DNA from 3 places in the Shinella sp. GW821-FHT10F02 genome. Region 2 is predicted to be linked to each of the others. Evidence: riboswitches for the same ligand, from Rfam matches in the RefSeq annotation. Region 2 holds a riboswitch; each other region holds the start of a gene.
The links. A riboswitch is a leader RNA that binds a small molecule or an ion and turns the genes downstream of it on or off. The one in region 2 is predicted to bind thiamine pyrophosphate.

Region 1 (7,300 bases), on a different contig from region 2:
ACTTTCCGCGCGCCAGCGCCTGCTTGCCGGCGATGTTGCTGGAGAGCACTTCGGCCACCACGCGGCTCGCGATGACTTCCGCCTCTTCCTTCTTCTGCCGCTCAATGCCGTGGTTGGCAGTGACGTGCGCCATCTCGTGCGACAGCACGGCCGCCACTTCCGAGGCGTCGTTGGCGAGTGCCAGCAGGCCGCGCGTCACGTAAAGATAACCGCCCGGCAGCGCGAAGGCGTTGATCGCCGGAGAATTCAGGATGGTGATGCGATAGGACTGGTTTGGGTTTTCCGAGACCAGCGTCAGCGCGCCGGCAATGCGGGCGACGAGCCGCTCGGTTTTGGCGTCCTTGTATTCGCCGCCATAGCTCGCGACGATGCGCGGATGCTCGCGCGCACCCATCTGGGCGCGCGGATCGTTCTTCTGCACCTCTTCGACGATCTGCGGATTGGAGGACGGCGAGATCGTCGGCTCATAGGTCTGCTCGATGATCGACTGGCAGCCGGACAGCAGCATGCCGGCAAGCACCAGCGCCGCGACGGGTCTCAAAACCCCGCGCCCGGATACCATTGCAGCTTCCTGCGTTGCTTTCGCCATCTCTTCTGCCCACAGCCCTAAAGGGTCCACGCCCGAACCGCAACCTTTAGGTGCAGTCGAAACACCCATGTTCGCGCCTTCGAATGGATGAGATAGACGCACCATACCCGGCCGGCAACTCCCGATTCGACAAACGGTTCCCTTGTGGCTCCGGTGACACAGGGGGGCGTCCAAATTGTGGCGGGGTGGCGGGGCAAAAACAGCCCCAGCCCGCTAAATCGCGGAATGACCGAGGAATTTTGCAACGGCTGGTGGATGCCGGCTCACGAGGAATTCATCCACCGGCGCATCGAGCAGGATCGTGCCCGCCTCCAGGAACATCACCCGGTCGGCAAGCCGGCGGATATCCTCCGGCTGGTGGGTGATGAAGAGCAGGGTGCTCTTCGTCTCGGCGCGAAGCTCCGAGAGCAGTTTTGCCATGTCCGCCCGCATGGCCGGGTCGAGCGCTGCAAAGGGCTCGTCGAGCAGCAGGATCGGCCGGCGCCGCACCAGTGCGCGGGCGAGCGCCACCCGCTGCCGCTCGCCGCCGGAAAGCGAGCCCGGCATGCGGCGCTCGTAGCCGCCGAGCCCGACGCGCGACAGCGCAGAGAACACGCGCTGGCGCGCCGCCGTATCGAGCTTCAGCCCCGGATCGATGCCGAGCCCGACATTTTCGGCGACGCTCAGATGCGCGAAGAGATTGTTGTCCTGGAAGATGATCGAGACCGGGCGCTCCGCGGGATCGCGCGCCGCCATGTCCTCGCCGAGCAGCATGACCTTGCCCGTCGCCGGTTTCTGGAAGCCGGCGATCACGTTGAACAACGTGGACTTTCCCGCACCCGACGGGCCTGCGACGGCAACCGCGGCACCGGCGGGGATGGTGCAATCGAAGGCGAGCCGCTTCTCGTCGAAACGCACGGTGACGTCGGAAAGGCGGATCGCGGTATCAGGCATCGGCGGCAGGTCTTTCGGTCGTTCGGTCCGCGGCGGTCGAGGGCAGCGTCAGCAGAAGGCATATCACGCCGAGGATCAGCGCGATGCCCGCGGCGTCCGCCGTGCGATAGCTCGCCATGCGGGAGAAGAGCAGCCAGGGCAGCGTCACGAAGCCATCCGCACCGAAGATGGCGACTGCGCCGAGATCGCCGAGCGACAGCGCCATGGCGAAGGCGAAGGCGGTGAGGAAGGGCTTCTTCAGTGCCGGCCAGTCGATCCATCGCAGGCGATGCATGCCGGTGACGCCGAGGCTCAGCGCCAGCCGCGCGGTGCGCGACAGATGCGTGCGATAGGCGGGCTCCAGCACGCGCACGACGAAGGGCAGCGCCATCAGCGCATTGATGACGGTGATGACGGCGGGCGCGAAACGCCCGGTCTCGCCGAACAGGCGCAGCACCAGGAACCACCCCGTCGCGACGACGACCGGCGGCACCAGCAGGATCAGCGAGCCCGTGGCCGGCAGCGCCCGGCCGATCAGCCGCGTCGTGAGGCCGGCATCGCCGGTCTCGGCAAGGCGCGGCACGAGCACGATGGGCAGCGCAATCGCAAGGCTGAGGCTGGCCGAGGCAAAGGAGATGGCGAGGCTGGTGAACAGCGCCCTGTGCAGCAGCGGATCGACCGCCAGCCGGCCGAAATCCGCGGCAAGGCCGGAGGCAAGGGTGGCCGCGAGCGGCGCCGCGGTGAACAGCGTGAAGGCGAGGATGACGAAACCGTCGGTTACGCGCCGGCGGCGGCCATCGAAACGGCGGATCGCGCGGCCTGCCGTCACCCCCTCGTCCGGCGGCCGGCCGAACAGCGAGATCAGCCAGAGCAGCGCCGCCGTGACCAGGATTTGCAGAAAGGCGAGCAGCACGGCGCGCTGGGGATCGAAATCGAAGCGCAGCGCCTGGTAGATCGCCACCTCGATGGTGGTTGCCGCAGGCCCGCCGCCAAGCGTCAGCACGATGGTGAAACTCGTCGCGCAGAGCATGAAGACGAGGCCCGCTATGCCCGGCAGCACGCGGCGGATCACCGGCCATTCGATCAGCCGGAACACCGCGCCGTTGCCCATGCCGAGATTGGCCGAACTCAGCCAGTATTCCGGCGGAATGCGATCGAGGGCGGCGAGCAGGAAGCGCGCGGCGAGCGGCAGGTTGAAGAAGACATGGGCGATCAGGATGCCGGTGAGCCCATAGACGCTGACGGGATTTTGCAAGCCCCCGAGCCGTAAAAGATCATTGACGACGCCCTGCCGCCCCCAGATCTCTATGACCCCAAGTGCGGCCACCAGCGCCGGCAGGCCGAGCGGCACGACGGAAAGCCGGATGATCCAGACCCGCCCCCAAAAATCCCGCTGCCGGGCGAGTGCCCGGGCGACGGGAATGGCGAGCACGATGGAGAGCAGGGTCGACAGCGTCGCCTGCAGCAGCGTGAACTGCGCGACCCGCCAGATATAGGCGTCGAAGAGCGGCGCACCGCCCCCGCCGCCCGCATGCGCCAGAAGCACGGCCGTCGCCGCGCCGACGAAGACGAGCACGACGCCGAGGGCAAGCCCCCCGGCGACGCGCAGCGTCCGGCGTTCGGCGCGGGCGAAGAACATCACCTTATTTGGCGCTCATGGCGGCGAGCCACTCGTCGATCCAGGCCTTGCGGTTGGCCGCCACCTCGTCGGACGACATCAGGAACGTCTTTTCCGGCTTCACCAGCGCGTCGAAGGCGGCAGGCAGCGGGTCCTTGGTCTTGCCGGCCGGCATCATCCAGTTGGTTTCCGGAATGATCGACTGGAAATCCGGCCCCGTCATGAAGGTCAGGAACTGCCGCGCAAGATCCTTGTCGTCGGAGGTGCGCGTCAGGCCCGCCACCTCGATCTGCACATAGTGTCCTTCGGAGAAGGCGGCCGCCTTGTAGCGCTCGGTGTTTTCGGCGATGACGTGATAGGCCGGCGACGTCGTATAGGACAGCACCATCGGCGCCTCGCCCTTGGTGAAGAGGCCGTAAGCCTCCGACCAGCCGGGCGTGACCGTCAGCACGCGATCCTTCAGCTTGCCCCAAGCCTCGCCGGACTTGTCGCCATAGACCGACTTCACCCAGAGCAGCAGGCCGAGCCCCGGCGTTGAGGTGCGCGGATCCTCGATGACGATTTTCTGCGACGGGTCACCCTCGACCAGTTCCTTCAGGCTCGTCGGCGGCGTCTTCACCGTCTCGGTGTCGTAGATGACGGCGAAATGGCCGTAATCGTAGGGCAGGAACGTATCGTCGGAAAAGCCGCCCGGCACCGTCAGGCCCTCGGGCGAAAGACCATGCGCCTCGAAGAGCCCGGTCGCCTTCGCCTCGGTGATGAGGTTGGTGTCGAGGCCGAGCACCACGTCGGCCTTGGTGCCCTCGCCTTCGAGCTTGAGGCGCGTCAGCAGCTCGACGCCATCGGCGACGCCGACCCATTCGACCTTGCAGCCGCAGGTCTTGGCGAAGGCTTCAGCAACCTTCGGCCCCGGACCCCATTCGGAAACGAAGCTCTCATAGGTATAGACGGTCAGCGTCTTTTCCTGCGCCAGCGCAGGCAAGGCGAAGGAAACGGCAAGGGCCGCAATCGAGGTGAGGAATGTCTTGCGCATCGGCGCCTCCCTGGTCTGTTCACAAAACGGGAATAGGGCGCTGGAATGTGCCGTCTAATCCCTCCGCCGGTACGAGCCGGATCAGGTTCTTCGGGTTGGCGAAACCGCCTCTCAGCCAGTGAGTCGAAAACCCGCGTGGCACCCCGTTAGAGCAAGGCAAGGCATAATCCCGCTTGCAGCGCTACGCAAGAGGCAAGGCCCTGTTCCATGCGGAACAGCGCGCGGCCGGGCGATGCGGGAAAGTCTGATCACTGGATGAGAGAGGCTCATCCCTCAGAGATCAGGAGAAACTTCCATGCGCAAGATCATCATTTCCGCCGCCATCGCCGCCGTCGCCGCCATCTCCTTCGCCGCCCCGTCACAGGCCGGCTATTACAGCTACGGCTACAAGCCGCATTGCTTCATCAAGAAGGTGAAGTCCTACGACTACTACGGCAACGTCATCATCAAGAAGATCAAGGTCTGCAAGTAAGCCTTCTTACGCCGCTGACCTCCCCGAAGGCCCGGATGTCCCCTGCATCCGGGTCCTTTGCCGTTTGCGGTTACGACAGGCGTCCCGCCAAAATCTTTCCCTTTCTGGAGAACATGCGCTAAGGGCATCAGCCATGACCGTGCCCGCACCGACAGACCCGTTCTTCGTCGTCCTCCTGGGAGGCGCGCTCCAGGCGACGCCGCGCCTTGCCGCGGATGTCGCTGGCGCGCGTTTCGTGGCGGCCGATGGCGGCATGCGCCATGCGGCGGCGCTCGGCGTGAGGCCGGAAATCTGGGTCGGCGATTTCGATTCCACCCCGCCGGAACTGCTGGACGCCTGGCCGAATATCGAGCGCCAACCCTATCCCGTCGCCAAGAACGAGACCGATGGCGCCATCGCCGTCGCGGTCGCCATCGAGCGCGGCGCGCGAAAAATCGTGCTGGCCGGCGCGCTGGGCGGCGAACGCTCCGACCATGCGCTGATGCACCTCATCCACGCCGTTTCGCTGGAAGAGCAGGGTTTTGCCATAAAGCTCACCTCCGGCACGGAGGAGGCCTGGCCTCTGCTGCCCGGCACGCGCGAGATCGACCTGCCGAAGGGCAGCCTGTTTTCCGTGCTCGGCCTCTCGCCGCTTGCCGGCCTCGATATCGGCAATGTGCGTTATCCGCTGAAGGACTTTTCCTTGCCCTTCGGCTCGTCGCGCACCATTTCCAACGTCGCGGAAGGCCCCGTTCGCCTTTCGCTCGCCTCCGGCCGCGCGATCGTCATCGCCCGGCCCTATGACCTTTCAGGAGCCTGACCCTTGGCACCGCCCATCCTCAAACTCGACGATATCTTCCTGAGCTTCGGCGGCACGCCGCTGCTTGCCGGCGCCAGCCTGCAAGTGGAGCCCGGCGACCGCATCTCCCTTGTCGGCCGCAACGGCTCGGGCAAGTCGACGCTGATGAAAATCGCCGCCGGCCTGGCGGAAGCGCAGTCCGGCGAGGTGTTCCGCCACCCGTCCGCCACCATCCGCTACCTGCACCAGGCGCCGGATTTCGACGGCTACGAGACGGTCGCCGCCTATGCCGAAGCCGGCCTCGGCCCGAGCGACGATCCCTACCGCGTGACCTACCTACTCGAACATCTGGGGCTGACCGGCGCCGAGCACCCGGCATCGCTTTCGGGCGGCGAGGCGCGCCGCGCCGCACTCGCCCGCGTCATGGCGCCGGAGCCGGACATCCTTCTGCTCGACGAGCCGACCAACCATCTGGACCTGCCGACCATCGAATGGCTGGAAGGCGAGCTGCAATCAACCCGCTCGGCCCTCGTCGTCATCTCGCATGACCGTCGTTTCCTCGAAAAGGTCTCCAACGCCACCGTCTGGCTCGATCGCGGCCAGTCGCGGCGGCTGAACCGCGGTTTCGGCCATTTCGAAGCCTGGCGCGACGAGGTGCTGGAGGCCGAAGAGCTGGAACAGCACAAGCTCGGCAAGGCGATCGAGCGCGAGGAGCACTGGCTGCGCTACGGCGTGACGGCGCGCCGCAAGCGCAACATGCGCCGCCTCGGCGCGCTGCACGATCTGCGCTCGCGCTATCGCGGCCACAAAGGCCCGCAGGGCAGCGTGCAGGCGAGTGCCTCCGACGCCCAGGAATCCGGCAAGCTGGTGATCGAGGCGGACAAGATCACCAAGGCTTACGGCGAGCGCACCATCGTCGCGCCCTTCTCGATCCGCGTGCACCGCGGCGATTGCATCGGCCTCGTCGGCCCGAACGGCGCCGGCAAGACGACGCTGCTCAAGATGCTGACCGGCCAGCTCGCGCCCGACAGCGGCACGGTGAAGCTCGGCACGAACCTCGAAATCGCCACGCTCGACCAGCGCCGCGAGGACCTGAACCTCGACGACACGCTCGGCCATTATCTCACCGACGGGCGCGGCGAGACGCTTCTCGTCAACGGCGAACAGCGCCACGTCACCGGCTACATGAAGGAATTCCTGTTCCAGCCCGAACAGTCCCGCACGCCGATCCGCAACCTGTCCGGCGGCGAGCGCGCGCGCCTCATGCTGGCGCGCATCCTGTCGCGCCCGACGAACCTGCTCATCCTCGACGAACCGACCAACGACCTCGACATCGAGACGCTCGACCTGTTGCAGGAGATCGTCGCGGGCTTTGCCGGCACCGTGCTGCTCGTCAGCCACGATCGTGACTTCCTCGACCGCACCGTGACCTCGACCATCGCGCCTGCCGATCCGGAAAACCCGGACGGCCGCTGGATCGAATATGCCGGCGGCTATACCGACATGATGGCGCAGCGCCGCGGCGCAATCGAGGAGAAGCGGCGGGCGGACAAGGCCGAGAAGGCGAAGACGGTCGATACCGCGGCGCCTGCGGAAGCAAAAGGCAAGGCGAAACTCTCCTACAAGCAGAAATTCGCGCTCGAAAACCTGCCCAAGGAAATGGAGAAGGCGGAAAAGGAGATCGCCGCCCGCGAGGCGAAGATGGCCGATCCCGCGCTCTTCACCAAGGATCCCGCCACCTTCAACAAGCTTGCCGCCGAGATGGAAAAACTGCGCGCGTCCCTCACGAAGATGGAAGAGGAATGGCTGGAACTGGAGATGCTGCGCGAGGAGCTGGAGGGCTGATATAGGCCTGTTCCATTCGAAACAGCGCAGATAACGGCGATGTGGGAAAGTCT
Region 2 (7,300 bases):
CGCTGGCTTCTGGTACAGCGCTGGCTGATGGGCACGGTGCTGGCCGGGCTTGCGCTACGCATGGCGATGGAAGCCCGCCGCTGATCAGAACTCCGCCATCGGCGACAATGCGAAGGGCCGCTCCAGTCGCAGATCGGGCGCGGCGCGCAGCATGAGCACCATATCGCCGCCATCCGCAACGGCCTCGCCCTCCCATCCAAGATGATCGGGGGCAAAGTGCACGGTGACCCGAGAGGGTGCGACCTGCAGGCTCGCCACGATATCAGCGAGGCGCGGGATGTGAGCGCCAACGATATCCAGCAGTTCAAAGCCATCGTCTTCGCCCGCCTGCCAAGCAATAACGGCATCGTGCTCTTCCATCAGGTCGAGCCGCAGGTCCGGCATCAGCGATGCGTTGAAGAGGAACATTTCCCGCTGCCGCAGCGGCGCGAAACGGTCGGACACCGGCCGGCGGCTATCCAGTAGCCGGCTAAGCAAGGCAATGTCGGCTTCGCTTCCGATGTCGAGCCGCCGAACCGGGCCGACGCGCCCACCCTCGGGCGCAGCGCCGGCAAACCGGTGCTGCGCCAGCGTGCGAAAACCAAGGCGCGCGTAGAGGTCGGGCTTGTCGGTCAACAGCGCGACGGCTTCGAACCCTTCCGCGTCGCAATGGTCGAGCGCTGCCTCCATCACATCGCGAAAAAGCCCCTGGCCGCGATGGCTCGGCCGCACGGCGCCGGATTGCAGGCCGGCGGCGCGCACGAAGGTGCCGTTGATGACGAGCGGCAGCGAGAAGACGCTGATATTGGCCACGCAGGTGCCGTTCGCGTCGAACCACGCGAAGGGCACGCTGGTCGGGTCCGGCCCGCCCAGCCGGTCGAGCGCGGTGATGTCGATGCTGAACGTGTCTTCCAGCAGGTCGGCAAGCGCGCGCCAGGCGGCGGTGTCGCCGAGATGGTCGGAGCGGAAGACCAGCCCCGGCCGGTCGGTAGGCATGGTGTTAGCGCACGCCCGTGGAGCCGAAGCCGCCGGCGCCGCGGGTGGTTTCGCTGGTTTCCGCCGCCTCGCGCACGGCGACCTGCGTGACGGGCGCAATCACCATCTGCGCGATGCGCATGCCGCGCTCGATGACGAAAGGTTCTTCGCCGAGATTGGCGAGCAGCACCTTCACCTCGCCGCGATAATCGCTATCCACGGTGCCCGGCGTATTGAGGCAGGTGATGCCGTGCTTGAAGGCGAGGCCGGAGCGGGGACGGATCTGCCCCTCGTAGCCATGCGGGATTTCGAAGATGAAACCGGTCGGCACGAGCGCGCGTTTTCCCGGTGCCAGCGTCAGCGGCGCATCCACGGCCACGCCGGCGCGGAGGTCCATGCCGGCGGCGCCCGTCGTTTCGTAGGCGGGAAGCTCGATGCCCTCGCCATGCGGCAGGCGGACGAGCGAAAGGGTGGGCTGGGTGGGGGCGTGCGCGTTCATGCGCCCATAAGCCGGCCACGGCACAATCCCGTCAATTGCATCTTCGGGGCGGAGCCTGTAAAGACCGCGGCAACTCACAGGATATTGCAGAAAATGGCCGAAACCCTTGCCGAGGCGGTCTCCCGCCGCCGCACCTTCGCGATCATCGCGCACCCGGACGCCGGTAAAACCACCCTCACCGAAAAGCTGCTCCTGTTCGGCGGCGCCATCCAGCTCGCCGGTGAGGTGAAGGCGAAGAAGGACCGCATCCAGACCCGCTCGGACTGGATGAAAATCGAACGCGAACGCGGCATCTCGGTCGTGACCTCCGTGATGACCTTCGAATATGACGGCAACGTCTTCAACATTCTCGACACCCCCGGCCACGAGGACTTCGCGGACGACACCTACCGCACGCTGACGGCGGTGGATGCGGCGGTCATGGTCATCGACGCCGCCAAGGGCATCGAGCCGCGGACGCTAAAACTGTTCGAGGTCTGCCGCCTGCGCGACATCCCGATCATCACCTTCGTCAACAAGATGGACCGCGAGAGCCGCGACCCGTTCGAGATTTTGGACGAGGTGGAAGAGAAGCTGGCGCTCGATACGGCGCCGATCACCTGGCCCGTCGGCCGTTCCAAGTCGTTCTGCGGCTCCTATCATCTAGCCGACCGCACCTTCCGCGGCTCGGATACGCAGGTGCAGCCGACGAAGATCGACGATGCGACGGTGGTGGCGAAAAACCTGCCGGAAAACGAACGGGATGCCTTCATCGAGGAGCTGGAGCTTGCCCGCGAGGCCTGCCGGCCGTTCGATCGCGAGGCTTTCCTCGAAGGTCACCTGACGCCGGTCTTCTTCGGCTCGGCGCTGCGCAATTTCGGCGTGCGCGACCTTATCAATGCGCTCGGCGCCGTAGCCCCGCCGCCGCGCGACCAGGTGGCGGATGTGCGCAAGGTTCATGCGTCCGAGGACAAGATGACGGCCTTCGTCTTCAAGATCCAGGCGAACATGGACCCGAACCACCGCGACCGCATCGCCTTTGCCCGCGTCTGCTCCGGCATGCTGGAGCGCGGCATGAAGGTGCGCCTTGCCCGCACCGGCAAGCAGATCGGCCTTTCCGCGCCGCAGTTCTTCTTCGCCTCGCAGCGCCAGCTCGCCGATACGGCCTATGCCGGCGACGTGGTGGGCATTCCCAACCACGGCACGCTCCGCATCGGCGATACGCTGACGGAAGGCGAGGCGCTGGTCTTCGAAGGCGTGCCGAACTTCGCGCCGGAAATTCTGCGCCGCGTGCGGCTGGAAGACGCCATGAAGGCGAAGAAGCTGAAGGAAGCGCTCCAGCAGATGGCGGAAGAGGGCGTCGTGCAGCTCTTCTCGCCGGAGGATGGCTCGCCCGCCATCGTCGGCGTCGTCGGCGCACTGCAGCTCGACGTCTTGAAGGAGCGGCTTCAAGGGGAATACGGCTTGCCGGTCTCCTTCGAAATGTCGCGCTTCTCCGTCTGCCGCTGGATTTCGTCGGATAGCGCGGCCGAACTCGAAAAATTCGTCACCCAGCGCCGTGGCGATATCGCCCGCGACCTCGATGGCGACCCGGTGTTCCTGGCGCAGGATTCCTTCTCGCTGCGCTACGAATCGGAGCGCTATCCGGCGATCAAAATGGTCGCCATCAAGGAATACCACGTCACCAAGGCGTGATCGGATCGCGCACTTGCCACTTTCGGCGTGACAGGTGCCGCATCATTTGCGAAAATCGCCCCCGAGACGGGGGCGTCCGCGTGAGCGGGCTGAGAAGCACCCTTTGAACCTGAACCGGATCATGCCGGCGGAGGGAGTCGAACGGGTGCCGGCTTGCTGGCGCCTGTTGGCCGCCTTCGTCGCAGGGAGGCGAGATGGCCGACACGATTGCAAACATACTCTCGATCGCAGGGTCCGACCCATCGGGCGGCGCCGGCATCCAGGCCGACCTCAAGACCTTTGCGGCCCGCGGGACCTACGGCATGGCGGTGCTGACCGCGCTGACGGCGCAGAACACGCAAGGCGTCTTCGGCGTGCATCTCGTGCCGCCGGCCTTCGTCGCGGCGCAGATCGCGGATGTCTTCAGCGATGTGCGCGTCGATGCCGTGAAGATCGGCATGATCGCGTCGGCCGAGATCGCGGAAGCCGTTGCCAACAGCCTGTCGTCGCGCCGCGGCCTGCCGATCGTGCTCGATCCGGTAATGGTCGCCAAGGGCGGCGCGTCGCTGCTGGCTCGGGAGGCGGTCGAGGCACTGACGCGCCGGCTGCTGCCGCGCGCCACCGTGCTGACGCCGAACCTGCCGGAAGCCGCTGCCCTCCTGGGCGAGCCGGAGGCCGTGGACCGGGCGGGCATGGAGGACCAGGCGCGGCGGCTTCTTACGCTCGGGCCGAAGGCGGTGCTGCTCAAGGGCGGGCACCTGCCGGGCACCGAAAGCCCGGATGTGCTGGCAACGCCAGACCGGCTGCACTGGTTCGAAGGCGTGCGCGTGCTGACGCGCAACACCCATGGCACCGGCTGCTCGCTGTCGAGCGCGATTGCCGCAGAGCTCGGCAAAGGGCGCACGCTTGCCGATGCCGCGGCGGCGGCGAAGAGTTTCATCGCCGGTGCTGTGCGCAGCTCCGATGCGCTGTCCGTCGGCTCCGGCCATGGACCGCTGCACCATTTCCACGCGCTCTGGAACTAGCGGTCGGCCAGCGCGAGCCGCAAGCCCATCAGGCCGAGCGCTGCGGCGAAGCTGCGCTGCGTCCACACCATGATCCTTGGCCGGCTCAGCACCTGCTGACGCAGCCCCGCGGCGAGCGCGCCGTAGAGGGCGAAGACGAGGAAGGTCATCAGCATGAAGATACCGCCGAGATAGAGCATCTGCGCCGTGGCGTCGGACGCCTCCGCCGGCACGAATTGCGGCAAGAAGGCCAGGAAGAACAGCGAGAGTTTCGGATTGAAGATGTTGGTGAGGATGCCCTTGCGCACGATGCGCAGCGCCTTTTCGGCGGGCGCCTGATCCGGCCCGAGATCCAGCGCGTTGCTGTCCTTCAGCATGCTCCAGGCGATGAAGAGCAGGTAGGCGACACCGACATAGCGCAGCACCTCGAAGGCGAGCGCGCTCGCATGCAGCACCGCGGCAAGCCCGACGACGGAGGCGACGATATGCGGGATGATGCCGAGCGTGCAGCCGAAGGCGGCAAGCAGGCCGGCGCGAAAGCCGCCGCTGATGCCGAGCGCCAGCGTGTAGATCACGCCGGTGCCCGGCAGGAGGATGACGACGAGCGAGGTGATAAGGAATTCTGTGGTCATGTTCGGTTTCCATGCGGCGGGGAGGCGGTAGGAAACACCGGAAGGGCGGCGGTGGTCTTGAACGAAATTGCAGTCAGGCGCGGGCAGCGAGATAGGCGCCCGGCGTATAGCCGTAGCGGCGCGTGAAATTGCGCGTCATGTGGCTCTGGTCGGCAAACCCCGCCTCGATGGCGGCTTCGGCGAGCGAGGTGCCCGTCGCGATCAGCCGCCGCGCGCGCTCCGTCCGGCGCTGGAGCAGATAGGCATGCGGCGTCAGGCCCGTGCTGCGGGCGAAATCGCGCACCAGCCGGAAGCGGCCAAGCCCGCAATCCGCCGCAAGATCGTCCAGCGTGACGGCGGCGGCCGGGTCTTCGTCGAGCCGGTTGCGGGCTTGCGCAATGGCCGATGAGGCGATGGTTTCCCGCTGCGGTGTCCGCTCCTGCAAGGCGGCGGCGAGCAGCAGGAGGAGGCGCTCGTCCCGGGCGAGGCCAGCGGCGTGTTCGTCGAGCAGGGAGGCGAGCAACGCCGAGACGAGCCTGGCGATGCGGCCATCCTCCAGCACCGGCGCATGAAATTCCTCGCGCGGCCGGCCCTCGAAAATATCCTCCACCGCAGCCGCAACGATCGCCGGCTGCATGTAGAGCATGCGCCAGGCACGCGGGGCGTCGCCGAGTGGTGCGCCGTCATGCACCTCGCCGGGATTGACGGTGATGGTGTTGCCGGCTTCGGCCTCGACCATGCCGCGCCCGCTTGCCGATTTCTGCGCGCCGCGCTCGACAACGCCGATGCCGTAGGTCTCATGCGTGTGGCGCGCGAAACTCAGGCGGCTGTCGGCGATGACGGCCTCGATGCCGTCGATGCCCGTCCTGAAGATCTGGAAGCGCTCGGCTGCCATGATCAATCCCGCAGCACGCCGGGAAGGGCGGCCGTTTCGCCGAACCAGTCGGTGGCGGAGGTGCACCAGATCTGGCGCACCGGTTTCAGGCCGGCGCGCTGGTTGATGCTGCCCCAGCGGATGCCCCAGGTCTCGGCTGCTTCGCCCGTTCCGGTCGAAAAAAGTGGCGTGCCGCATTCCGGGCAGAAATAGAGCAGGCGCTTGCGGCCGCTCTCGGCGCTCTTGGTGTAGAGTTTCGGCGGGTTTGCGGTGAGGCGCAGAGCATCGCGCGGCACGCTTGCGGTGACGCGATAGGGCGAGCCGGTCAGCCTCTGGCAATCCGTGCAATGACAGATCGCCACCTTGTCCGGGTCGATCTCGGCCTCATAGGTCACGAAGCCGCAATGGCACTGCCCGTCGATTTTCATGCTGCATCCTTCTCTCACCGGAAAGGATAGGCCGCGATGCCGCACCGTCAACCGCAGGGGCATCCTGTTCCGCAAGAAACTGCCAACCTCGCGCCCTGTCATCAGAATGACACGCATGGTTTCGGCCCGTTTACATTCGTTAACGCATTTTTACCCATTTGCGTTGAAAATCAGGGCAGTGCCATGGTTAATGCGTCTGGTCAAACACCGGTTCGTCGCCGGTCTTCGAAAGCGAGAATAGCCTCATGTGCCGTTGGGCAGCCTATCGCGGAGAACCGCTTTACCTCGAGGAACTGGTGTCCTCGCCCGCCCACTCGCTCATCGAACAATCCCACTGCGCCACCCGCGCCAAGACGGCGACCAATGGCGACGGTTTCGGCATCGCCTGGTATGGCGAGCGCCCGGAGCCCGGCCGCTACCGCGATATCCTGCCCGCCTGGTCCGACTGCAACCTGCGCAGCATCGCCCGCCAGGTGCGCTCGCCGCTCTTCCTCGCCCATGTGCGGGCCGCCACCGGCGGCGGCACGCGGCGCGACAATTGCCATCCCTTCGTCAACGGCATCTGGTCCTTCATGCACAATGGCCAGATCGCCGATTTCGAGCACCTGCGCCGGCCGCTCGAAACCATGCTCGACAACGATCTCTACAATGCCCGTACCGGCTCGACGGATTCGGAGCTGCTCTTCCTGCTCGCCCTGCAATTCGGCCTGGCGCGCGACCCGCTCGGTGCCATGGCCGAGACGATCGCCTTCGTCGAGCGGCTGGCGGCCCACCTGGAGCGCCGCGTGCTCGTGCGCTTCACCGCAGCCTTCACCGATGGCGACCAGCTCTACGCCGTGCGCTACGCGACCGACTACGCAGCCCCCACGCTTTACGCCGCCCCGATGGGCGCGACGGGCGGCTACTGCCTCGTCTCCGAGCCCTTGAACGACGACACGGAAGCCTGGGTGGAAATCCCGGATGGCAGCGCCGTCGTGCTGGGCGAAAACGGCGTCGACGTGCGCATCTTCTCGCCGGCAGGACGCCCGGCAAGTGGCATGGACACGAAGCTCGCCCTCGTCAGGTAAGTTTTCCGCCAATCCAGTCGGCCAAGCGGCCGGCGACGTCTTCCTTGGAAAGCTCCGGCCATTCCTCGATGCCGGCGGCGGTGATCAGCTTCACGCTGTTGCGCGTGCCGCCCATGATGCCGGTTTCCGGCGAAACGTCATTGGCGACGATGAGGTCGGCGCCCTTCTTCTGAAGTTTCACCCGGCCATTGTTCTCGACGTCCTGCGTCT
Region 3 (7,300 bases), on a different contig from region 2:
GATCAGCTCGAAGAAGGCGCCACCGCCCTTGCCGCCGGCCGTCTCCCGGCGCAGCGATACGGTGACGATTTCCGCCTTCGAGCGCCGCACGGCTTCCGCGAGGATGGCGGGAGAGGGATAGCGGGCGGTGCCGAGCAGGAGGCGGGACTGTACCTCGACGTCGTAGAGCTTCAGCATCTCAGCCTCCCTGCATGGGCGAGAGGATTTCGATGCGGTCGCGCGCGGCGAGCGTGAAGGCATCGCGGTCCTCGCGGTGCACCAGCTCGCCGTTCACGGCTGTCGCCAACCAGTCACCCTCGTAGTCGAGGGCGGAGAGCAGGTCGGCGAGCGTCTTGGCCGCGACATCCTGTTCCTCGCCGTTGATGATGAAGGTCATGACGCCCTCCTTTCCGGTTGCTGCTGTTGCGCGACGAGGCGCCGCGCGACCTCTCCGGCCATGGCCGGCGCCAGCAGGAAGCCGTGGCGGTAGAGTCCGTTGACATGAATGGTGTTGCCGTCCTCCGTCACGCGCGGAAGATTGTCGGGGAAGGCGGGGCGCACGCCGGCACCGGTTTCCGCAAGCCGCGCCTCGCCAAAGGTGGGGTGCAGCGCATAGGCGGCGTTCAGCAGCTCCATCAGCGAGCGGGCGGTGATCGGGCCGGCATCCTCGCTTTCGACCATCGTCGCGCCCACCATGAAGCGGTTCTTTTCGCGCGGCACGATGTAGATGGGATAGCGCGGATGCAGTAAGCGGACGGGGCGGGAGAGTTTTATTTCGCCGGTTTCGAGGCAAAACATCTCGCCGCGCACGCCACGCAGCTCCGGCATGTGGCCGATCCGCGAGGCGCCCGTGCAGTCGATCACCCGGTCGTAGCGGCCTTCGTTCGGCTCCCCGGCCTGGCCGAAGAGGAAGCGCATGCGGCCGTCCTCAAGCCCGGCGGTCAAAGCGGAAAGCGCCTTCCGCGGATCGAGATGCGCCTCCTGCCGGAAGAACAGCGCCTTGCGGAAGCGCCCGGCGAGATCCGGCTCCAGAGCCGAAATCCCCGCATCGTCCAGCCATTCCCAGCCGCTAGTGCCGCCAGCGAAGCGGTCGAGTTCGCCGGCATCGCGCCCGCCGGCGACGACCAGCGTTCCCCGGCGGTGCACATGGCCGGGGACGGCCGCTTCCCACCAGTCGGCGGCGAGGCGACCGAGTGTGAGCACTGGCTCTTCCGCGCTTTCCCGCTCGCACCACGGCGCCAGCATGCCGCCGGCGAAACCGGAGGCGCCGGCGCCGGCCTTTTCGGCGCGCTCCCTGATCGTGACGTCGAAACCGTGGCGATAGAGTTGCCAGGCGACCGTGAGGCCGGCGACGCCGGCCCCCTTGACGAGGATGCGCATGGTCACTCTCCGGCTGTTGTTTCGAGCGGCATGTAGAGATCGCCGCCCTCGCGGAACTTTGCCGCCATCGCCTCCAGCCCCTCCTTCTGCGCTTCGGCGCGGATATCGTGCGAGATGCGCATGGAGCAGAATTTCGGGCCGCACATGGAGCAGAAATGCGCGACCTTGTGCGCCTCCTTGGGCAGCGTTTCGTCGTGGAAGGATCGTGCCGTCTCCGGGTCAAGCGACAGGTTGAACTGGTCCTCCCAGCGGAACTCGAAACGGGCGCGCGACAGGGCGTCGTCGCGCAGTTTCGCCGCCGGGTGGCCCTTGGCGAGATCGGCGGCATGCGCGGCGATCTTGTAGGTAATGACGCCGACCTTCACGTCGTCGCGGTCCGGCAGGCCGAGATGTTCCTTCGGCGTGACGTAGCAGAGCATGGCGGTGCCGAACCAGCCGATCATCGCAGCACCGATGCCGGAGGTGATGTGGTCGTAGCCGGGCGCGATGTCGGTCGTCAGCGGCCCGAGCGTGTAGAAAGGGGCCTCGCCGCAGACCTTCAGCTGCTTGTCCATGTTCTCCTTGATCTTGTGCATCGGCACATGGCCGGGGCCTTCGATCATGACCTGGCAGTCCTTCGCCCACGCGATTTTGGTCAGCTCGCCAAGCGTCTCCAGTTCGGCAAACTGTGCGGCATCGTTGGCGTCGGCAATCGAGCCCGGGCGCAGGCCGTCGCCGAGCGAGAAGGTGACGTCATAGGCCCGCGCGATGTCGCAGATCTCGTCGAAATGTTCGTAGAGGAAGCTTTCGCGGTGGTGATGAAGACACCACTTCGCCATGATCGAGCCGCCGCGCGAAACGATGCCCGTGACGCGGTTGACGGTGAGCGGGATATAGGCGAGCCGCACGCCGGCATGGATGGTGAAATAGTCGACGCCCTGTTCGGCCTGCTCGATCAGCGTGTCACGATAGACCTCCCAAGTGAGGTCCTCGGCAATGCCGTTCACTTTCTCCAGAGCCTGGTAGAGCGGTACGGTGCCGATCGGGACCGGCGCATTGCGGATGATCCATTCGCGGATATTGTGGATGTTGCGCCCGGTCGACAGGTCCATGACCGTGTCGGCACCCCAGCGGATCGCCCAGACCATCTTCTCCACTTCCTCGGCCATGGAGGAGGTGACGGCGGAATTACCGATATTGGCGTTGATCTTCACCAGGAAATTCCGGCCGATGATCATCGGCTCGGCTTCAGGGTGATTGATGTTGGCGGGGATGACGGCGCGGCCGCTCGCGACTTCCTGGCGGACAAACTCCGGCGTGACGAAATCCGGAATATGCGCGCCAAAGCTCTCGCCATCGCGGATGAGCGCTTCCTTCACGGCCTTGCGGCCGAGGTTTTCGCGGATGGCGATGAATTCCATCTCCGGGGTGAGTATGCCGGCCCGCGCATAGGCAAGCTGCGTCACCGCCTTGCCGTCCTTCGCCCGGCGCGGGTGGTTGCGGATGGGGAATTCCGGCGTCAGCCGCTCGCCGGTGGCAAAGCCGTTGTCCTCCGGGCGGATATGGCGGCCCTCGTAATCCTGCACGTCGCCACGGGCGGCGACCCAGCTTTCGCGCAGCCGCGGCAGGCCGCTTTCGATCGCAACGACATGGGTGGGGTCGGTGTAGGGACCGGAGGCATCGTAGACCACGACCGGCGGTTCGCCGGCGGTCGGGTGCAGGGCGATTTCGCGCAGCGGCACGCGGATATCCGGGTGCTGCTCGCCGGGAATGTGGATTTTCCGCGAGGCGGGCAGGGCGCCGGTAGTGACGGTGGGGGTGAGCTTTTGGGCGGCAATATTCATCGTGAGGCTCCAAGGTTCAAAGTTGGAGACCCAGTCCTAGAGCCGGAATGATGGAAAGACGCCGACACGGAATCCGGGGAGCGGAATACGAGTCTACAGCGCTTGCACCGTCCCTACGCCAGTATGAACTGGATCAGGTTCAACGGGTCACTGCGCTGCGAAAGCCAGCAGAATCTCAGCCCCTTGTCGGGACCCCCCTGGTGAATGCTTTAAGCAAAGACGCTCGGAGATGATTTGTCAACACGGTAAAATATGTAAGTTTTTACTTACTTTAAGTTGCGCCGCATACAAAAAGAAACGGCGGGGTTTTTCCCCGCCGTTCCCTTTGAAATCATTAGCGAAAACTATTCGCGTTCGCCGGTGAAGTTCAGCAGCAGCTGGAAGATGTTGACGAAGTTCAGGTAGAGCGAGAGCGCACCAAACACAGCCATCTTCTGCTGCGATTCCTGGTCGATGTTTTCGGCATACTGTTCCTTGATGTTCTGCGTGTCCCAGGCGGTGAGGCCGACGAACACGACGATGCCGATCACGGAAATCGCGAACTGCAGGGCGGTGGAGCCGAGGAAGATGTTGACGATCGAGGCGATGACCACGCCGATCAGGCCCATGATCAGGAACGAGCCGAACTTCGACAGGTCACGCTTCGTGACGTAGCCGTAGAGGCTCGTCGTACCGAACATCGTGGCGGCGATGAAGAAGGTGCGGGCGATGCTCATGCCGGTGAAGACGAGGAACACCGAGGCGAGCGACAGGCCCATGACGGCGCAGAAGGCCCAGAAGGTCGCTTGTGCGGTGCTGGCCGACATCGTCTGGATCTTGAACGAGAAGAAGAAGACGAAGGCGAGCGGCGCCAGCATCACCACCCACTTGAGCGGGGAGGAGAAGATCGGCACGTAGAGTGCCGGCGTCGAGCCGACGAAGAAGGCGATGAGGCCGGTGATGACCAGGCCTGCGCCCATGTAGTTGTAGACGCGCAGCATGTGCTTGCGCAGGCCCTCGTCGAAGAGGGCGGCCGACTGCGCCTGCGCGCCATAGCCAAATCGCTGTTGTACGGGTTCCATCATGGGTCTCCTTCGGTGGAACGGTTGATCAGTAAAGCGTGCGCGAGAGGTCCCGCGCGGTCTCTGCCAGGTCGTCGGCCTTGCGGCTTTCCGACACCAGCGCATAGGCGACGTCGCCGATCTGCCAGTAGGCGGCACGGGCATTGTCGGCGTGGAAGAGCAGGACGTGCTGCACGCCGAACGAGTCGGGCCGCACGGCGAAGAGCGACAGGCGTTCGTCCTTTTTCGGCTCCAGCACCAGCTCGACGCTCGGGCCATAGGCCGAGGGGAAGACCTGCGTGTCGACCACGGCCCAGCCCTTCGGCAGGTCCGGCAGGACGATCGCCGTCGCGGAGCGGATTTCGGCCGGGTCGAAGACGGCGGCCTCCGGCTGCGAGCTCATCGCATCGCGGATGAGGGTGGTCTTGTGCGCCCGCACGGCTTCTTCCACGAAGGCGGGCGGCGGGGTGGAGGCGATGACCTCGGTCGCGCCGAAGGGGCCGAGCACGGCATGCGCGGTCCAGCCGGCGGCCACGAACAGGGCGATGGCAGCGGCGCGACGGAAGACGGAGAAGATGCGGCGGCGGGCGAGCGAGCGTTCCAGCAGGCGCGCGGCTTCGCGCGTCGCCTGCCGCGTCACAGCACGGTGATCGGCGAGCGCCAGACGCAGTTCGTCGCGCACGCGCAAATCCTTCATGATCTGTGCGGCGATCTCCGGCCGTTCCGAAAGGTAAGCCTCGACCTCGATGCGCCGGCCGACGGCGAGCTGGTCGTCGACATAGGCATTGAGATCGGATTCGAGGATCGGGTCATTGCTGGTCATCGCCAGTGCCTCCGACGATTCTGAGATGGGGGACGGTCGCGGTAGCACCGTTCTGTTCAAAGGCGCGCAGGCGCTCCCGGGCGCGGGCCACACGGGACATCAGCGTGCCGACCGGAATGCCGAGCGTATCGGCAGCCTCCTGATAGGAAAGTTCCTCGATCGCAACGAGATGCAACGCGGCGCGCTGCTCTTCCGAGAGCGCGAAGAAGGCGTTGCGTAGTTGCGTCAGGCGCACCGAATGATCCTGGTTCGCCGGCACGGAGGTCTCGCCCAGTTCCGCGGCCGCGTCGTGACGGCGCTGTTGCGAGCGGCGCTGGCGCAGACGATCGACATGGGCGTTGTGCAGGATCGACATCAGCCAGTTGCGCACATTGGCGCCGGTGCGAAAGGTCGACTGGCGCTCATAGGCCTTCACCAGCGCGTCATGCACGAGGTCTTCGGCATCGTCCGGATTGCGGACGAGCGACAGCGCGTAGCGCCTGAGCGCTGCAAGCTGTCCGATCACGTTGAAGCCGGGTGTCTTTCCGTTCATGACCCAGTATACGAGAGCCGAACGATCCTCATTCCATCGCGCGCATAAAAAAGTTCACAGCCAGTGCAGCACGATGGCGGCCAGCGCGATGTAGCGGCCGAACTTCGCGATTGCGACCACGAGCAGGAACCGCGGAAACGGCTCGCGCATGATGCCGGCGGCAACCGTCAGCGGATCGCCGATGATCGGCATCCAGCTCAAAAGCAGGCTCCACCAGCCGTATTTGCGATACCAGCGCCCGGCGCGGTCGAGGTTCTTGGCGCTGACGGGAAACCAGCGGGCCTCGCGAAAACGCTCCACGCCGCGGCCGAGCAGCCAGTTGATGACGGACCCGAGCACATTGCCAATGCCGGCGACGAGGATCAGCAATGCCGGCGAGTAGGTTTCGGTCGCCAGCAGGCCAGCCAGAACCGCTTCCGACTGGGCGGGAAGGATGGTCGCGGCGATGAGCGCGGCCAGGAAAAGGCCGCCATAGGCTGCGAGCGTGCTCATTGGATATGGGCTAGGGGCAAGGCAACCGATCCGGAAGGTCAGGGAGGGCACCCGCCGTGGGGGCGGGTGCTTGCTTGCGGATTACATCGCGCACTTGTCGGCGTAGGCATCGCCATGATCGGTGAAGGCCGTGGCGATGATCTTGTTGGTCAGCACGTCGCCTTCCTTCACAACCTCGGTCACGTAGATGTCCTGGATCGGATGGTTGTTCTTGTTGAACTTGAACTTCCCCCGCACCGAGGCGAAATCCGCCTCCTTCAGCGCCGCGCGGAAGGCCGCCTTGTCCTTGACGCTCGCCTTGCCGAGTGCTGAGAGGATGAGGTTTGCGGTGTCCCAGCTCTGCGCGGCATAGATCGACGGCAGGCGGTTATATTCCTTCTGGAACGCTTCGACGAAGGCCTTGTTGGCCGGGTTGTCGAGGTCCTTCGCCCAGGTGCCGGAATTCTTGACGCCCAATGCGGCATCGCCGATCGCCGGCAGCACGTCCTGGCTGAAGGAGAAACCGGGGCCGGTGACGGGGATGTTCACGCCCGACTGGGCATATTGCTTCATGAAGGCGATGCCCATGCCGCCGGGCAGGAAGAAATAGACGGAATCAGCACCGGACGCGCGGATTTCGGCAATCTCTGCGGCATAGTCGGTCTGGCCGACCTGCGTATAGACTTCGCCCGCGAGTGCGCCCTTGTAGTAGCGCTTGAAGCCGGTCAGCGCGTCCTTGCCGGCGGGGTAGCTCGGCGCGAGGATGAAGGTGTTCTTGTAGTCCTTGTTGTCATATTCGCCCATCGCCTCGTGGAAATTGTCGTTCTGGTAGGCGACGTTGAAGTAGTTCGGGTTGCAGTTTGCGCCGGCAAGCGCCGACGGGCCGGCATTCGGCGACAGGTAGATGATATCCTGCGCCACCGTGTTCGGAATGACCGCCATGGCGAGGTTCGACCAGATGATCCCCGTCATCAGGTCGACCTTGTCGCTCTGGATCATCTTCTCGGCGATCTGCACCGCGAGTTCCGGCTTCTGCGCGTCGTCCTCGACGACGAGCTCGATCTCGCTGTTGCCGGATTGTTTGATCGCGAGCACGAAGGCGTCGCGCATGTCGACGCCGAGGCCGGCGCCGCCGCCGGAAAGCGTGGTGATGACGCCGATCTTCACCGGCTCGGCCTGCGCCGCGCCCGCCGTCATCAACGCAAGGGCTGTCACGCCGCTCGTCAGGAACGTCCGCATGCTGTTCTCCTCT

Region 1: it holds a riboswitch for thiamine pyrophosphate, as region 2 does, so the genes downstream of both, thiB (thiamine ABC transporter substrate binding subunit) here and thiD (bifunctional hydroxymethylpyrimidine kinase/phosphomethylpyrimidine kinase) in region 2, are expected to answer to the same signal.
Region 3: it holds a riboswitch for thiamine pyrophosphate, as region 2 does, so the genes downstream of both, thiC (phosphomethylpyrimidine synthase ThiC) here and thiD (bifunctional hydroxymethylpyrimidine kinase/phosphomethylpyrimidine kinase) in region 2, are expected to answer to the same signal.

What each region holds. Positions count from the first base shown of each region.
Region 1 is NZ_JBXASL010000005.1:275,197-282,496, reverse strand. Features, by position in the region: gene AC1RWL_RS17490 (M48 family metalloprotease) at 1-562, opposite strand, end outside; gene thiQ (thiamine ABC transporter ATP-binding protein) at 803-1,522, opposite strand; gene thiP (thiamine/thiamine pyrophosphate ABC transporter permease) at 1,515-3,140, opposite strand; gene thiB (thiamine ABC transporter substrate binding subunit) at 3,145-4,152, opposite strand; TPP riboswitch at 4,194-4,308, opposite strand; gene AC1RWL_RS17470 (hypothetical protein) at 4,448-4,624, shown strand; gene AC1RWL_RS17465 (thiamine diphosphokinase) at 4,758-5,423, shown strand; gene AC1RWL_RS17460 (ABC-F family ATP-binding cassette domain-containing protein) at 5,427-7,247, shown strand.
Region 2 is NZ_JBXASL010000004.1:429,488-436,787, reverse strand. Features, by position in the region: gene AC1RWL_RS15250 (LysE family translocator) at 1-84, shown strand, start outside; gene AC1RWL_RS15245 (GNAT family N-acetyltransferase) at 85-975, opposite strand; gene dut (dUTP diphosphatase) at 980-1,453, opposite strand; gene AC1RWL_RS15235 (peptide chain release factor 3) at 1,547-3,127, shown strand; TPP riboswitch at 3,186-3,280, shown strand; gene thiD (bifunctional hydroxymethylpyrimidine kinase/phosphomethylpyrimidine kinase) at 3,322-4,131, shown strand; gene AC1RWL_RS15225 (LysE family translocator) at 4,128-4,742, opposite strand; gene AC1RWL_RS15220 (AraC family transcriptional regulator) at 4,816-5,616, opposite strand; gene AC1RWL_RS15215 (GFA family protein) at 5,619-6,023, opposite strand; gene AC1RWL_RS15210 (class II glutamine amidotransferase) at 6,269-7,090, shown strand; gene coaBC (bifunctional phosphopantothenoylcysteine decarboxylase/phosphopantothenate--cysteine ligase CoaBC) at 7,083-7,300, opposite strand, start outside.
Region 3 is NZ_JBXASL010000007.1:186,709-194,008, reverse strand. Features, by position in the region: gene AC1RWL_RS22190 (thiazole synthase) at 1-177, opposite strand, end outside; gene thiS (sulfur carrier protein ThiS) at 179-376, opposite strand; gene thiO (glycine oxidase ThiO) at 373-1,359, opposite strand; gene thiC (phosphomethylpyrimidine synthase ThiC) at 1,362-3,182, opposite strand; TPP riboswitch at 3,275-3,391, opposite strand; gene AC1RWL_RS22170 (Bax inhibitor-1/YccA family protein) at 3,527-4,243, opposite strand; gene AC1RWL_RS22165 (anti-sigma factor family protein) at 4,272-5,045, opposite strand; gene AC1RWL_RS22160 (sigma-70 family RNA polymerase sigma factor) at 5,032-5,577, opposite strand; gene AC1RWL_RS22155 (YqaA family protein) at 5,632-6,069, opposite strand; gene AC1RWL_RS22150 (ABC transporter substrate-binding protein) at 6,151-7,287, opposite strand.